2 regions of the Rossellomorea oryzaecorticis genome follow, and region 1 is predicted to be linked to the other one. Evidence: a T-box and tRNA genes for the amino acid it is inferred to sense, from the RefSeq annotation. Region 1 holds a T-box; the other holds one or more tRNA genes.
The links. The T-box of region 1 lies ahead of ACKA06_RS12615 (valine--tRNA ligase). A T-box ahead of a tRNA ligase gene usually reads a tRNA of that ligase, here a tRNA-Val.

Region 1 (7,722 bases):
ACGCACAAGACGCTTTCCACATCCGGGGGCATATAGCCGTCCACCATATTGTTCCATTCGGATTTTGAATCATAGATGACCGACCTGCCGGATTCCCACACCATACCGCTGATGCCTGATCCCTTTTTAAGGACCGGGAACCTGTGGGCATTTCTCCCTTGCGTTTCAACCCTTTTTAAAAGGATGAGCTCATCATCTTTACAATCCAGGATGTAAGCATATTCCACAGGCAGTGTTTCGATGATTTTTTTCAAAAAGATATCGAGAACTTCATCCGCTTTGAGGCTTTCGGTCAGCTGGTGGCCGATTTCCCCGGCTTTTTGAAGATATTCATTAATTTTTTCCGAGGAATTATACATTTTCAGGATCATTGATAAACTGATGAATGGAATACCGATCAGAAGCGAAGCGAATGGACCGATTTGGAACGTGAGGAAATACAGGGACAGGGACATAGGAAACATGATCATATTCGCTATGAAATCCCATACGAAATCTTTGCTGTAGAATCTGATATCACTTCCAACAATATAATGCTGATACGCCAGGAGGACAAACTGGTTGATCATGATTGATGCAATCTGGTAGGACAATGCCGCAGGCAATATATCAGCTATCGTTCCCGCCCCGACTTCTCCCCCAAGGAGGAAGTAGATCATGCCGCTTGAAACGGACACGATGAAAAACATCAGGGAATTCAAAGGGATCCTGTGCCAATCATTCTTGGCCATCCTGATGCGGAAAAGCAAAGGGATGATAGAGAACTGCATCAGTATGATCTCCACGAATAATCCATACTTCAAAAAACCAACGAGAGTGACCCATTGGATGAAGAAGATGGTCGAACCATTGATGACGATCGGCATGAGCGGAATGAATGTGGCGAACAGCACCAGCGTGAACAGTTCCCAGCCGTTTCCGTCAACATTTTGAGGAGGATAGAATTGATATGTATAATACAATCCTGCAGGCACGATTGCCAGCCATGCAAAAAGCAGCACAAGTTTCTTTTTTAGTGACAACTGCATTCCTATCCTCCTCCATTTTCTTATATCATGTCATTTTATAGTCAAATAGTCACAAGTTTAAGAATATTTTATCAGAGTAAAAGAATAAAGTCACTTGTTTTTTCTAGAATTTTCTAACTTTTGAAGAAGTACAGGTTTTACTTCTGATAAAAAGTAGAGTGAGCCAGTAATGAACAGTACTTCCCCATCATCCATGACGGGCAGCTTTTCATCTAAATATTGCTGCCAGTCCCCCGCTTTCTTCTTTCGGGGATGATCCGATATATCGAAAAGCTCATCCGCACCGGCCACACGCGGAAACGAAAAAGTGGTGAAACATATTTCCGAAGCTGCTTCTTCAAGCAGACTGATCATGTGGTTTAATTCTTTATCCTTCAGAGCTGAAAAGAGGATGGTCACATTCTTCTGGGAATAGCGCTCTGAAATCGTTGCAGCAAGCGCCTTTATCCCTTCAGGATTATGCGCCCCATCCAGGATCACAGCCGGCTTGTCACTTACGACTTCCATCCTGCCCGGCCAGTATGCTTTCTTCAGCCCATTACGAAGAGCGGCATCTGGCACGGTGATTTCACCCTGTGACTGCAATATTGCGGCCGTCTTTACAGCGATTGCAGCATTTTGCACCTGATGGGCCCCCATCATCGAAATTTCTAAATCACTGCTTTCCCCGGATGAAATAAAATGAAATTTTTCTCCCCTGCCTGCAGCAGGTGCCCTCTCTGTGTGAAAGTCTTCTCCCAATTGATAGATACCGCTCCCTTTTTCCTTTGCAGCGTCTGCAATGACCTTTCTTGCAGCATCCTGCGTTACTCCGGAAACGACGGGAACTCCGTCTTTGATGATGCCTGCTTTTTCTGATGATATTTCTTCGATCGTATCCCCTAGGAAGTTCATATGATCCATTCCGATGCTCGTGATCACTGAAACGAGCGGTGTGATCACGTTCGTTGAATCGAGCCTGCCTCCAAGCCCTACCTCAAATAAAACGATATCGGGTTTGACCGTTTCCGCAAAATAAACCATACTCATCGCCGTGATGACTTCAAATTCGGATGGTTCACCCCACTCACTGTCAGCCATTCCTTCTGCAATCGGTTTGACGAGGGACACAAGCGTTACGAGCTCTTCGTCAGGAATGGGAATCCCGTTTACAGAGATACGCTCATTGAACCGTTCAAAATAAGGGGATGTGAACGTTCCGACTGTATAACCTGCATCCTGAAGAATATTCCGAAGATAGGTGACTGTCGATCCCTTCCCGTTCGTCCCTCCGATATGGACGCTCTTTAATTTCTCATGAGGATTCCCAAGTTCTTTTAATAAGTGGTGCATTCGTTGAAGACCGGGCTTTATCCCGAGTCTCAATCTTGCATGAATCCACCCGACCGCTTCCTCATATGTATACATATGTGATTTCACTCCCATCAAAAAAAGGCCGGGGGAAGCCTAGCTGCTTTAGGGGTGCTTCCCTGTACAATTAGACTTCTGCTCCCAAGCCATTTTCAAAATTTATACGGTTTTCAATTCCTTGATTCTTGCTTTGACTGTTGCCTGTTTTTCGAGGTAATCTTTTTCTTTGGCTTTCTCTTCGTCAACTACTTTTTGAGGGGCTTTGCTGACAAACTTTTCGTTATTCAGCTTGCCTTGGACACGTGACACTTCTTTTGTCCATTTCTCAAGTTCTTTTTCAAGGCGGGCGATTTCTTCATCGATGTTGATGAGACCTTGAAGCGGAAGGAATAATTCCACTCCGGTAGCAACCGCGGTCATCGCTTTTTCCGGCGGAGTGATATCCGTGCCCATATCCAATTGCTCAGGGTTACAGAAACGCTCGATGTATCCTTTATTCTTATCCAGGATGTTCAGGACCTTCTCATCCTTCGCTTTCAGGATCAGCTTGATCTGCTTGCTCATCGGCGTGTTCACTTCGGCACGTACATTCCGGACGGCACGGATGATTTCCACAAGGAGCTTCATCTCTTCTGCTGTACCGGCATCCGTCAGGTCCTTGTTTACTTCCGGCCAGGCTGCAACTGTGATCGATTCGCCTTTATGCGGCAGGTTCTGCCATATTTCCTCGGTAATAAACGGCATGAACGGATGCAGAAGTCGCATTGTGTTGTCGAGAACGTACGCCAGGATGGAGCGTGTTGTTTTCTTCGCCGCTTCGTCTTCCCCGTATAAAGGAAGCTTTGCCATTTCGATATACCAGTCACAGAAATCATCCCAGATGAAGTTGTAAAGGATTCTTCCGACTTCGCCGAATTCATAGCGGTCGGCAAGGCGGGTTACACTCTCGATCGTTTCGTTCAGGCGTGTAAGGATCCATTTGTCGGCAACGGATTTTTCACCGCTGAGATCGATTTCTTCATAGGTCATGCCATCCATATTCATCAGTGCAAAACGGGATGCATTCCAGATTTTATTGGCAAAGTTCCAAACGGATTCCACTTTCTCGAATGAGAAACGCAGATCTTGACCAGGTGAACTGCCTGTGGATAAGAAGTAACGAAGTGAATCGGCACCATATTTCTCGATGACATCCATCGGATCGACTCCATTGCCGAGCGATTTACTCATCTTTCGTCCGTCTTCTGCACGGACAAGACCGTGGATGAGGACATCTTTGAATGGACGTTCACCGGTGAACTCAAGTCCTTGGAAAATCATGCGCGATACCCAGAACCCGATGATATCGTAGCCAGTTACGAGCGTGTTCGTCGGATAATATCTTTTGAAATCTTCCGCTTCCGTATCCGGCCAGCCCATTGTTGAGAACGGCCACAGTGCTGAACTGAACCAGGTATCGAGGACGTCGTCTTCCTGGGTCCAGTTTTCACTGTCTGCCGGTGCTTCGTTTCCTACATATACTTCACCGGTTTCCTTTTGATACCATGCCGGGATTCTGTGTCCCCACCATAATTGACGGGAAATACACCAATCGCGGGTATTTTCCATCCAGCGCATATATGAAGTCTCGAAACGGTCGGGTACAAAATTCACTTTTTCCCCTTCTTTATCCTGCAGCTTGACTGCTTCCTGAGCGAGTGGATCCATCTTGACGAACCATTGAGTCGATAGATACGGCTCAACTACCGCTCCGCTTCGCTCGGAGTGTCCTACTGAGTGCATATGCTCTTCAATTTTGAACAGTACGCCAGATTCCTGAAGGTCCTTGACGATCTGTTTGCGGCAATCAAAGCGGTCCATGCCGTTGTATTTGTCTGCCTTTTCATTCATGCTGCCGTCTTCATTCATCACAAGGATGCGTTCAAGATTGTGGCGGTTTCCGATTTCGAAGTCATTTGGATCGTGGGCAGGCGTGATTTTAACCGCCCCTGAACCGAATTCCATATCCACATAATCGTCCCCGACAATCGGGATTTCGCGTCCGACGATTGGGAGGATGACCGTTTTACCAATCAGATGCTTGTATCGGTCGTCTTCCGGATGGACGGCAACAGCCGTATCACCGAGCATCGTTTCAGGACGTGTTGTCGCGATTTCAATATGTCCGCTTCCATCCGATAACGGATACTTCATATGATAGAACGCACCCTGTACATCCTGGTGGATAACCTCGATATCGGATAAAGCGGTCTTCGTCGCGGGATCCCAGTTAATGATGTATTCACCGCGGTAAATCAAACCTTTGTTATAAAGGTCGATGAATACCTTTTGAACGGCATCAGATAAGCCTTCATCCAGCGTAAAACGTTCGCGGCTGTAATCAAGCCCCAGGCCGATTTTCGACCATTGCTTTCGGATGTGCTCCGCGTACTCTTCTTTCCAACTCCATGTTTCTTCAACGAACTTCTCACGGCCAAGGTCATGACGTGAAATACCCTGGCTGCGAAGCTTTTCGTCCACCTTTGCCTGTGTAGCGATCCCTGCATGGTCCATTCCCGGAAGCCATAGGACATCGTAGCCCTGCATGCGCTTCATTCTTGTCAGGATATCTTGAAGTGTGGTATCCCAGGCATGGCCGAGATGGAGCTTCCCTGTTACGTTCGGCGGAGGGATGACGATTGAGTACGGTTCCTTTTCCTTTTCACCTTTCGCTTCAAAAAACTTCCCATCCAGCCACCACTTGTATCTTCCCTGCTCAATGGCGTTGGGATCATATTTCGTCGGCATCGACAATTGATCTTGAGTTTCCATTGTATATCCTCCTTTTAGCTTGTAGGTCATCTAAAAGCATTTTTTTGAACACAAAAAATCCTTCGCCCTGTAAAAGGACGAAGGATTCGTTTCGCGGTACCACCTTTTTTCTCAGAAGTCATACTGTCTCCTGAACTCTCAATGAACAATAACGGCTTTTAACCGGTTTCCACTACTGTTTTCATGGAAACAGCTCTGCAGGCGACCTTCCATCGTCTTCGCTTGGAAAATCTCTCAGCAAACGATTTTCCTCTCTGAAAGCGGGGGGCAATGTACTCTTCCTGTTCAACGCTTTTAAAATATTTATGTAATCATTATAGTATAGGATTCATTGAACTTTCGTCAATCATTATCGCCCATTTTCATAAAAAATATTCTCTTTAAAATGCTTTTCGCACCCTTCCCGACAGAAATCATAAGATAAAGTAGTGAATACACCCAGGAGAGTGAGTGACAACCATGAAGAAATTCAATCAATATACCCTGCAGAAGTGGATGGGCAACGCGCGGCTGATCTGTAAACAGTTCATCGTTCCTTTTACCATCTTTCAAGCAATCCGCACGATTCTGCTTCCGACCACTTTCGATGTCCTTTTATTGACCCTGTTTATCGGAATCGGCCTTGCCATTTACTATGATTGGATTTAAGGACTGACGAAACATGGCGTTCGCCAGTCCTTTTTTTATGTCTCGGCCTCTGCCGCGGCTTCCGCTTCTTCTTTTTTCTTGCGTTCGATTTCGTCGAGGCGCATGACCACATATTCGGTATTTTTCAACAGCCAGTAGTGCCGCTGCAATTTTCTCACCGCTTTACGCTCGTTCCTTTTCGCTTTCGGCGTGTGAAAATATTTTTCAGCCATCGCGATCAATGAGCTGGGATAGGCTAAGTAACACATGAACAGCAGCTTTTCTTCTGTACGGGCAGTAAAATGCTGAAAATACGTTTCCAGCCACTCCACACACTCATCAAAATACTTTGGGTAGGTCTTCAAGGTTCTTGACAGGAACGGAAGCAGATCATGAAAAGGAGAGGCCACCTTTGACCCTTCGAAGTTATTGAAATACCCAAGACCCCTGTCATCATAGAGGAAATGTTCGGTCGATAATTTGCCATGGATGATGACCGTCCTCACTTTTTCAAGGTCTTTTGTGCTTTCATACCATTCGTCGAGTTTATTCCGTGAAAATTTCAATGCTTGTGATGCATCCTTATAATACATACAAAAGTGATATTGAAACGGCGACATATACGTTGTTTTTTCACATTCTTCCACGTATTCATCGAGGAACTGCTGCTCCTTTTCCCACCTGGCAGTAAGCTGTTCGTAGTGAGTTTCCCTTTCTTCTTTATTGATTTTGACATCTTGTGAAGAAATCGTATGGAGCCTGGCAAGTTCGCGGAAGAGCTTTTGATGCCTTTCAAACCGGTCTTCCTTATCCTGATTATTCAGCCAGGGCATTACATAGTACAGTTCACCGTCGTGCCAGACTGCATAACGTCCATCCATGGTCGGATAGATGGGAACAATCCGGTTATACCCCCGCTGGAAAAGGGTTTGGACGTTCCGGACGAAGTCCACCCCCGTCTGGGCGGAGATATGCTTTACAGCGAGCGTTCCCTTATTTGAGTACACTTTGCTGACTTTCCCCGTGTCTTCAACGAAAAAAGGTTCTACCCCGTAAGGCTGAAGAACAGGTTTTAAATGGTCGATCGTCTGCATGATTTTTTGCACCTCCTTTATATGGACACCTTTAAATTTTGTATGTCCATTCCACCCGCAATGCCTAAAGAAAAAAACGGACTGTCCCCAGTAAATTGGTGTCAGTCCTGATACAACGCCGTATTTTATCGTTCTGCTCTTCTGTTATGCCTTGAACACCGGATCTTCATTCGGGATGTAAAGAACCTGGCCGCTGTAAACATCCTGGTTCGCTTCCAGATGATTGACCCGCAGCAGCTGGGCAATGGTCAAATCATATTTTTCTGCGATCTGGTCGAGCGTTTCCCCTTCTTGTACTATGCACACCCTAAGCATCGCGGCACGTTCCTCTTCTTTGCGGGCGAAGAAATCAGTCAATGAAATCGATTCATATTTCTTTCCTTTGACTTTTTTCTTCTTCGCAGTCGGCTCTTCCTCCACTTCTTCTTCCATCGAAGAGGATTCTTCTTCCTCTTCCACTTCTTGAACTGGCTCCTGCTTCTGCATATTCATTTGTTCACTGGCAGGCTGTGGCTGAGGGACTTCCTGCTCCTGAGAGGATTCACTCAATTCATGTTCTGGAAGTTCAAACACATTCTCCTTCCTGAAGTAGCTCTCTTCCTGTGCAGAGTGGGAATCGTACTGGATATGGACAGGAATCTCGTCTTCTTCCTCAGCAGGCGGTGTTCTCCCTTCAAGGGTGAACGGCTGATAATCATCTTCAGGGGATTCACTGATGTCATCTGCTGATTCAACTTCAGTGTTTTCATAGCCATGGTCGTCTTGATCGGCATCTTCCCCATATGAGACATGTACCTCTTCCTGATCATATG
Region 2 (7,722 bases), on a different contig from region 1:
TGACCCGCTCCTTCAGCAAGGCCCGGTTCGTCGCAAGCCTTCAAGAACTTATCCCGGAGATCAAAGAGGATGACCTCGTCCCTGCTCCGGCCGGGGTGCGTGCCCAAGCGCTGAAATCAGATGGGAATCTAGTCGATGACTTTCATATTGTCATCGGAAAGAAAAGCATTCATGTATGCAACGCCCCTTCCCCCGCCGCCACCGCTTCGATTGAAATCGGCAAGGAAGTGGTCAGGAGGATAGCGGCTCAGGAACATTTGACGGAGGCAATCATTTCATAGAGTTTATCACTCATAAAGGAGTTTTGCGCCATGGTTCCATCCAATATCGTGTTCATCGCCGGGCACGCCCGCCTGCCCCAGGGCATGGCAGCAAAGAATGTTTACGACACTTTGACGATCACAGCAGAAATCGAACGAAAATACGGAGTCATTCTGGAAGCTTCCTGTACACTCGCAACGGAACATGGGAGCGACTTTATCGGCCGTTTACTTAGGGGGATCAGCTTGGCGGACGGGGTGGAGGAAGCAACTTCCCTCCTGCAGGCACAGTACAGAGGCAAAGCGATCAACGCCCTGACCGCGGCCGTGAAGGATCTGCAGCTGCAATTTCAAAGTTTAAAAGAGGACGATTCTCATAATGTCAGAATTTTTAAATAAATAATTGACTTATCTCTCTTTTACCAGTATGATTAGATCATCGAGTAAATCAGTATCCACCTTTTGAAAACTTCAGCCCTTTCAAAACCGTGAGTACGATCAGCTCATTCCTTAATTAAGGTAAGATCCAATCAATAACTATAAACTGTCCATTTACCGCGACTCTATTTCCGTAGAGCATACAGGTAAATACGAGCCAGTTATATTACGGGAGATATCCCTGTAATATAACTGGCTTTTTGTTTTCCCTACTAAAATTCAGGAGGAATAACCATGAGTATGCTAAAATCCAAAAAAGAATCGAAGTTTATCAGAAAGACAGATACGTACGAAGTGAATTTCCATCCACAAAGCAGCCGGATGTTCCAAGTCGACCTTGCCCCTGCCGTGATCAGCGAATTCCTGTCACTGACAAGGGAGATTTCCGTACAGCAGCTCGAATACATCCCTTACATGCGTCATATTGCGGCCGACCACTTGAACACCCTGACAAACAACTCCCTGCAGCAGGTCCTATCGGATATTCTTCACGACCGTGAAACCGGCGGCTACACGATCGGTTTACAGGGACAGACGGAAGATCCCGATGATTACGTGAAGTTCTCAACCGCCATCACCCACCTGGTCGGAAGCCCTAACTTCGATGCGATGTCCGGAAAATACTACGCCCGCTTCACCGTCAATCACATCGACAACAGCGATTCTTACCTGCGCCAGCCATACAGACTCTTCACCCTGCACACCGACGGGACGTTCGTAGATGAACCGACCGACTGGCTGCTGATGATGAAGATGAAAGAGGAGAATGCCGTCGGAGGGGAATCCCGCTTGCTTCACCTTGACGACTGGAATGAGCTCGACAGATTCTCGAATAACCCGCTCGCTTCCCATAAGTTCACGTACAAGGCGCCGGCAAGTAAAAATGTCAGCCAGGAAGTACAAAGAGCCACGTTCTTCCTCGACAACAACAAGCCTTGCATCTGCTTCATCGATCAGTTCGTATATCCGGAAAAAATCGATGAAGCGAAGTACCTGAAAGAACTCTCTCATTCTATGGAAAACGATCCTAGCCTGATCGAACTGAAACTCCCAGTAGGCGACCTCGTCGTCCTGAACAACCTCTTCTGGCTCCATGGCCGTGCGGCGTTTGAGAAGAATCCAGAGCTGAACCGGGAGCTGTTGAGGCAGAGGGGGCAGTTTTCTAAATAATTGTGAAGGCCCGTCCCTCACTGCTTTTCAGCGGTGAAGGACGGGCCTTTCTCTGTGTTCAAGGGAAATGTAACGTGAGCTGTAGTTCCTTCTCCTTGAGAACTTTCAAAACGGATCTTCCCATTATATTTTTCTACAATATTGAAGCAGATCATTAATCCGAGACCTGTGCCCTTGCTTTTCAATGAATAGAAAGGTGTCCCCAGGGCATCCACTTCGTCCCTTGTCATTCCCCTTCCCTCATCGATTACAAGGATTTTCACTTCATTTTTTTGTTTTTTCACCTTTACGGAAATAACCCCATTAGGAGGAGAGGCTTCGATTGCGTTTTTGATAAGGTTGATAAAAAGCTGCTTCAACTCAATCGGATTGGCCTTCACCATGCATCCTTCCTCCACCTTCAGTTCAATGCTTGTACTGCTGCGCAGCCCGTAACTCACCAATAATTCCGTGACATCATGTAAAATGATGTCCATCTCTACAGAAGATGCCATCTTCTCCTCATCGGGTTTGGCTATGGATAGGAATTGAGAAATAACATGTTCAGCTGAATGAAGCTCGTCAATCATCAAGGAAAAATTCCGCTTGTAGCTCTGATTCAAGTCAGGATTCTCCTGATAATACTGTAAAAAACCCTTCACCACAGTGAGCGGATTCCTGATTTCATGAGCAACCGCTGCCGCCATCTGCCCTGTCGTCTTCAACCGTTCAGCTTGCTGAACCTGCTCATAGTACATTCGCTGCTTTTGAATCCTGACACTCGACAGATGAAACACATAAAAAAGGATGATTTGCGTCGCAAGGAAGTTCACTATATTCCCGGTCATATCAGTGTATACGTACGAATAGGCTTTCCCCTGATCAAAAATGGATATATAAGTGAAAGTGAATCCTATCAATACTGTATTAGTGATTAATGAAAAATAAAAAAGAGTGCGATCAAAAAATAAAATGGACAACGCAGGTACAAAGCATAACAACACAAAGCCGGACCACGTTTCTGGATACAAATAAAACAAGCCGTATAGATAAGCAGTCGATGCAAACACCGTTATATACCTCATAAACGCATTCTCATACCGTGGATACAGTAACAGGCATAGTGAAACCACCAAGACCATGAATGCATGTATGATATAACGAAAATTTATTGTATTATTAACTACTACACCCATCACCATCAATAAGATGATGGCAGCTATAATAAAATAATAATTCCTTTTGTATAACCTCTGTTGTAATTCCTTCATCATCCACTTCCCCTGCTGGAGTCCACCATTAACTCCCAAACTATTACATTCATAGTAACTATCTTACAAAAATGGGGATTAGTCAATGGTGAGCGGAGTGGATTGGTGGCGGGGTGGTGGTGGGTCGGGGGGACAGGTACCGTGGCTCTAATAACAAACTTTTCACTTCTTAACAGCGTTTAATATATACAAATCAGAATGAATCTAAAAACACAAAAAGCCAATTCTTCTACTTCCTCGCATTAGAGGCAGCACAAGAACTGGCTTTTAATTACTTAGTGGAGCGGGTGATGGGAATCGAACCCACGACATCAGCTTGGAAGGCTGAGGTTTTACCATTAAACTACACCCGCTTATAAATTTGTAAATTGGCAGGGGCAGTAGGAATCGAACCCACACCAAAGGTTTTGGAGACCTTCGTTCTACCGTTAAACTATGCCCCTGTGATGTAAGTGTGCATTTTACGCAGTTCGCTCTGAGCGTATGCTCCGCTTCCGATGTGCAAAGGTTAAGGATGCTTCTTTTCACTCCGCTGTCGCTCCGTAAATTTTAAGTAAGCTTCTTTTACTCCGCAAACGCTTCGTAAAAAAGCTATATGGAGGGGGGCAGATTCGAACTGCCGAACCCGAAGGAGCGGATTTACAGTCCGCCGCGTTTAGCCACTTCGCTACCCCTCCATGATTATGAGAAAAAATAAATATGGCGGAGGAAGAGGGATTCGAACCCCCGCGGGCTTTAACACCCCTGTCGGTTTTCAAGACCGATCCCTTCAGCCGGACTTGGGTATTCCTCCGTATGATTGGCTGCTAACTAAACAAATAAGCACCTTATTGTAACTGCCTATATAAAGCTAGGCTTAGCTTTTACTTAGTGATGCTCCGCTGTCGCTTCGTAAAAAATCCATGGTGGAGGATGACGGGATCGAACCGCCGACCCTCTGCTTGTAAGGCAGATGCTCTCCCAGCTGAGCTAATCCTCCGTAAATTCTTTCGTTATTGGTGACGACCTTTATTAATCTATCAATTCTTTATAGAGTTGTCAAGTCTTTGTGGTAATTTAAGAATCTGTGGTGTGGGTCGGGGAGACAGGTTCCTTGCCCCACTTTTTCCTTTCAATTCCGATGGGTCACCGTACCTGTCCCCCGGCTCAATTATGATAAAATAGACTACCAATCTTGTTTAAAGGGTGTGGCATGCTTGATGGAGATTATTCCTTATATTTCGGTGAGCAGTTTGAAATTACATATGACTTCTAAGGAGATTTCAGTACAATTAAAGGAAGAGCCTAAACGTTTCAGGAAACATGATGAAGAGATGCGCTCAGATCATTACGTAAAAGCCGGGATTCTGGTTTATTACAGGACAGATGGAAGATGTGATTCCATCGAGTTGACAGACGACAAGGATCCAGTAATAGATGGGATTCACTTTATGAAGTTGCCTGCTAAAAAGGCAAAAAAGTTATTACTTGAGTTAGATGAAGAAATGATTGACCTTGAGGATATGGCCATTTCGAGAAAGTTAGGAATCAGTTTATATATCCCCTACAACAAAGTAGAAACTGTCATGATTTTTGAAAGAGGCTACTATGATGAAATGCTGAAATTGCTGGAAGAAATGGATGCGGAGATTTAAGAGGTGGAGCTTCGGGTGTGGGTCGGAGGGACAGGTACGCTGACCCATTTCCATAATCTTTTTTAGATGGGTCGAGGTACCTGTCCCCTCGACCCATCCACCACCCCCCTCCCATCACTTTACTCTCTGAACGACGCTTCGCGATATCCCCGTAACCCGGGCTATTTGGCGGGCGGATATCCCTTCTATTTGTTTAAGCTGCCCAAGGATTGCATTTCGCTGTTCTTTCTCCATTTTTTGCAGCATGCTGGTACTTGCTATGCCGGTTGCTCTGATGCACGCAAGAACTTCCTGGTCCGTTTTTTGTACGCTCCTCGTTTCTTCGAGGAATTGCTCCTGGTCGTTTGTCTGGTACATATATTCTTTAAATAATCGTAGAGCGTTGGATTTGTCTTTTGAAAATAGTTGCAGGACACCGGAGGTACTGAGGAGACTATTATTATGAAGGTATTCATGGATACTGGTCCATTCGCTGAAGAAAACGTCTGTGACGATACCTGCTTTTAAAGGGTTTTGGTGAATGTAGCGGAGTACTCTGAGGAAGGTTGAAGCGTTTTCGACTGTTTCACTTTTGAATCTTTCTTGAAATAAATGTCCGCACCGTTCGTATTTAGTGTTGTACCAGTAAACGTAGCTGGCACTGATTCTCTTGATTATTTCTGACACGGGGAACTCGTTCTCCTTTAATAAAAGGTGGACATGGTTATCCATCAAACAATAACCGTAGATTTCGAAATTCATTTCCTCCTTGTATTTCAATAACGTTTTAAGAAATCGCCGTTTATCTTCATCGTCTTCGAAAATGGTCTGCTTATTTATTCCTCTCAACATAACATGATACACACCGCTCCGGCTTTTTTCCCGGGCTTGTCTTGTCATCGGATCACCTCTTAATTTTTATTTGACCGTATTGGTCGGGGGTGGGTCGGGGGGACAGGTACAATGGCCCACACGCACAATCATAGAAGTAAATAGAAGGAGATAGATTTGCAACGCCTCCGCATTTCCAATCCCTACCATTATACCATGAGCAAAAGATTCAATGGCGATCATTTCATCTTATTTCCTGACTTAAGATATATCCCTTTCCCAGGAGTTGGCCACCGTACCTGGCTCCCTTCCAAAAGAGTGGGTCACCGTACCTGTCCCCCTGACCCAAAGTTGACCCAACGCACGCCTCCCCCCTATTGCCCACGAAATGGCCCGTTTCTGATAAACTAAAATAAGATATGACGCTGTAAGGAGATTAAATATGGATTATTCAGCTATCGGGAAGAAGGTAAGGGAACTAAGGAAGGCAGTCGGGCTCACTCAGGGAGAGCTGGCCGAAGGGATCTGCACGCAGGCGCTTGTCAGCAGGATTGAAAAGGGTGACATTTATCCCAGTGCCACTGCTTTGTATCAAATCTCGGTGAAGTTAGGTGTCGATGTGAATTATTTCTTTGAAATCGGCACCACTCCGAGGCTCGATTATGTTTTAGAAGTGGAAAAACAGCTGAAACGCCTTAGGGTGAACTTTAAATTTGATGAAATCAGGGAACTTGTAAAAGTGGAAGAAAAGAATCCCCTCTTTTATAAAGATAATGAAAAATTACAGTTACTATACTGGTATAAGGGCATTTATGCTTTTGAAGTGGAGAAAGATCAGGGAGCAGCCTTTGCTATATTGGATGAGGCTTATAACCTGACCGCAAACCAGAAAAAAGCTATGACAGAAAGGGAAATGGAGATCCTATTGTGCATAGGCACATTCCATTCTTCCTTGCATGAACATGCAAAAGCCATGGACTACTATACTCAAATCGAATCAGCACTGAAAGCGACTGAACAATTACATGATAAAACAATCAAGCCACGCTTGTTCTATAATATTTCGAGGGTGCTGACACGCATCGGCAGTTACAATGAATCAACCGGCTATTGCAGGAAGGCCCTCAATTGGTGCATCCAGGAAGAGCTTCTCTGGGGAATCGGGGAGCTGAACTATCAAATTGGATATAACTTTGAACTTGTGAATGACTTAGAAAAAGCACTCCCTTACTTTAAACGTGCCCTTCATATGTTCGAGCTTCGTCAAAGTGAAAAGAATTTCGTGTTCCTCCAAAAGAAGATTTCGCATATTAATAATGAACTAGAAATGAACCCTTAAAGAGGAGGCTGGACTGTGGACAAAAAAAGTGATCTGGCTGAAGAGATCAAGAAGAAAGACGCCGAATTCGACAAACTGATGGATGAGTATGATAAAGATATTCAAAAATTAAAGGATAGCATATTGGAGAATCAGGAAAAACAATGAAGATTTTTAAAAATCATTTCATTGTCGGCCGATAATGGCTTCTTCTGAACTTTTACTGGAGGCGGGTCACGGTACCTGTCCCTCCGACCCAATATTTTAAAAGGAGGGGGCGAAACCATGAATTACTCCCTTATAGGCAAGAAAATGAAAGAATTGAGGAAAGTAGTCGGACTTACACAGGGGGATTTGGCGGAAGGGATTTGTACGCAGGCACTTATCAGCAGGATGGAAAAAGGAGATATCTACCCGAGTGCCGCTGCTTTGTATCAAATTGCCTTGAAGCTTGGGGTGGACGTCAATTATTTCTTTGAAATCGGAACGAATCCGCGGCTGGATTATATCATGGAAGTGGAAAAGCAGTTCAAGATCCTTCGCGACGATAGAAAATTTGAAGAGATGATCGACCTGGTCAAGGCAGAGGAAAAGAACCCCCTTTTCTATAAAGATAAAGACAAGCTGCAGCTCCTTTATTGGCATAAAGGGATCTATACATATGAAGTCAGGAAAGACCCGGATCAGGCACTGTCGCTGCTGCACCAGGCATACAGTATGACATCCCACGAGAAAAAAGCCATGTCCGAAAGGGAAATGCAGATCCTTTCAAGCATTGGCACGATCCATAACTCACTTCATCACCATGAATCTGCCCTGGACTATTATCAGCGGGTGGAGAC

Region 2: it encodes a tRNA-Val, which carries the amino acid that the T-box ahead of ACKA06_RS12615 (valine--tRNA ligase) is inferred to sense. The anticodon was not compared.

Annotation. Positions count from the first base shown of each region.
Region 1 is NZ_JBJOSA010000009.1:134,761-142,482, reverse strand. Features, by position in the region: gene ACKA06_RS12625 (sensor domain-containing diguanylate cyclase) at 1-1,028, opposite strand, end outside; gene ACKA06_RS12620 (bifunctional folylpolyglutamate synthase/dihydrofolate synthase) at 1,119-2,435, opposite strand; gene ACKA06_RS12615 (valine--tRNA ligase) at 2,538-5,189, opposite strand; T-box leader at 5,260-5,487, opposite strand; gene ACKA06_RS12610 (hypothetical protein) at 5,649-5,837, shown strand; gene ysxE (spore coat protein YsxE) at 5,873-6,910, opposite strand; gene spoVID (stage VI sporulation protein D) at 7,055-7,722, opposite strand, start outside.
Region 2 is NZ_JBJOSA010000028.1:24,801-32,522, forward strand. Features, by position in the region: gene lhgO (L-2-hydroxyglutarate oxidase) at 1-281, shown strand, start outside; gene ACKA06_RS19850 (DUF3870 domain-containing protein) at 312-659, shown strand; gene glaH (glutarate dioxygenase GlaH) at 933-1,868, shown strand; gene ACKA06_RS19860 (ATP-binding protein) at 1,886-3,118, opposite strand; tRNA gene ACKA06_RS19865 (tRNA-Gly) at 3,398-3,471, opposite strand; tRNA gene ACKA06_RS19870 (tRNA-Trp) at 3,488-3,561, opposite strand; tRNA gene ACKA06_RS19875 (tRNA-Tyr) at 3,715-3,795, opposite strand; tRNA gene ACKA06_RS19880 (tRNA-Ser) at 3,819-3,911, opposite strand; tRNA gene ACKA06_RS19885 (tRNA-Val) at 4,022-4,097, opposite strand; gene ACKA06_RS19890 (hypothetical protein) at 4,315-4,752, shown strand; gene ACKA06_RS19895 (transposase) at 4,867-5,631, opposite strand; gene ACKA06_RS19900 (helix-turn-helix domain-containing protein) at 6,005-6,901, shown strand; gene ACKA06_RS19905 (hypothetical protein) at 6,917-7,048, shown strand; gene ACKA06_RS19910 (helix-turn-helix domain-containing protein) at 7,166-7,722, shown strand, end outside.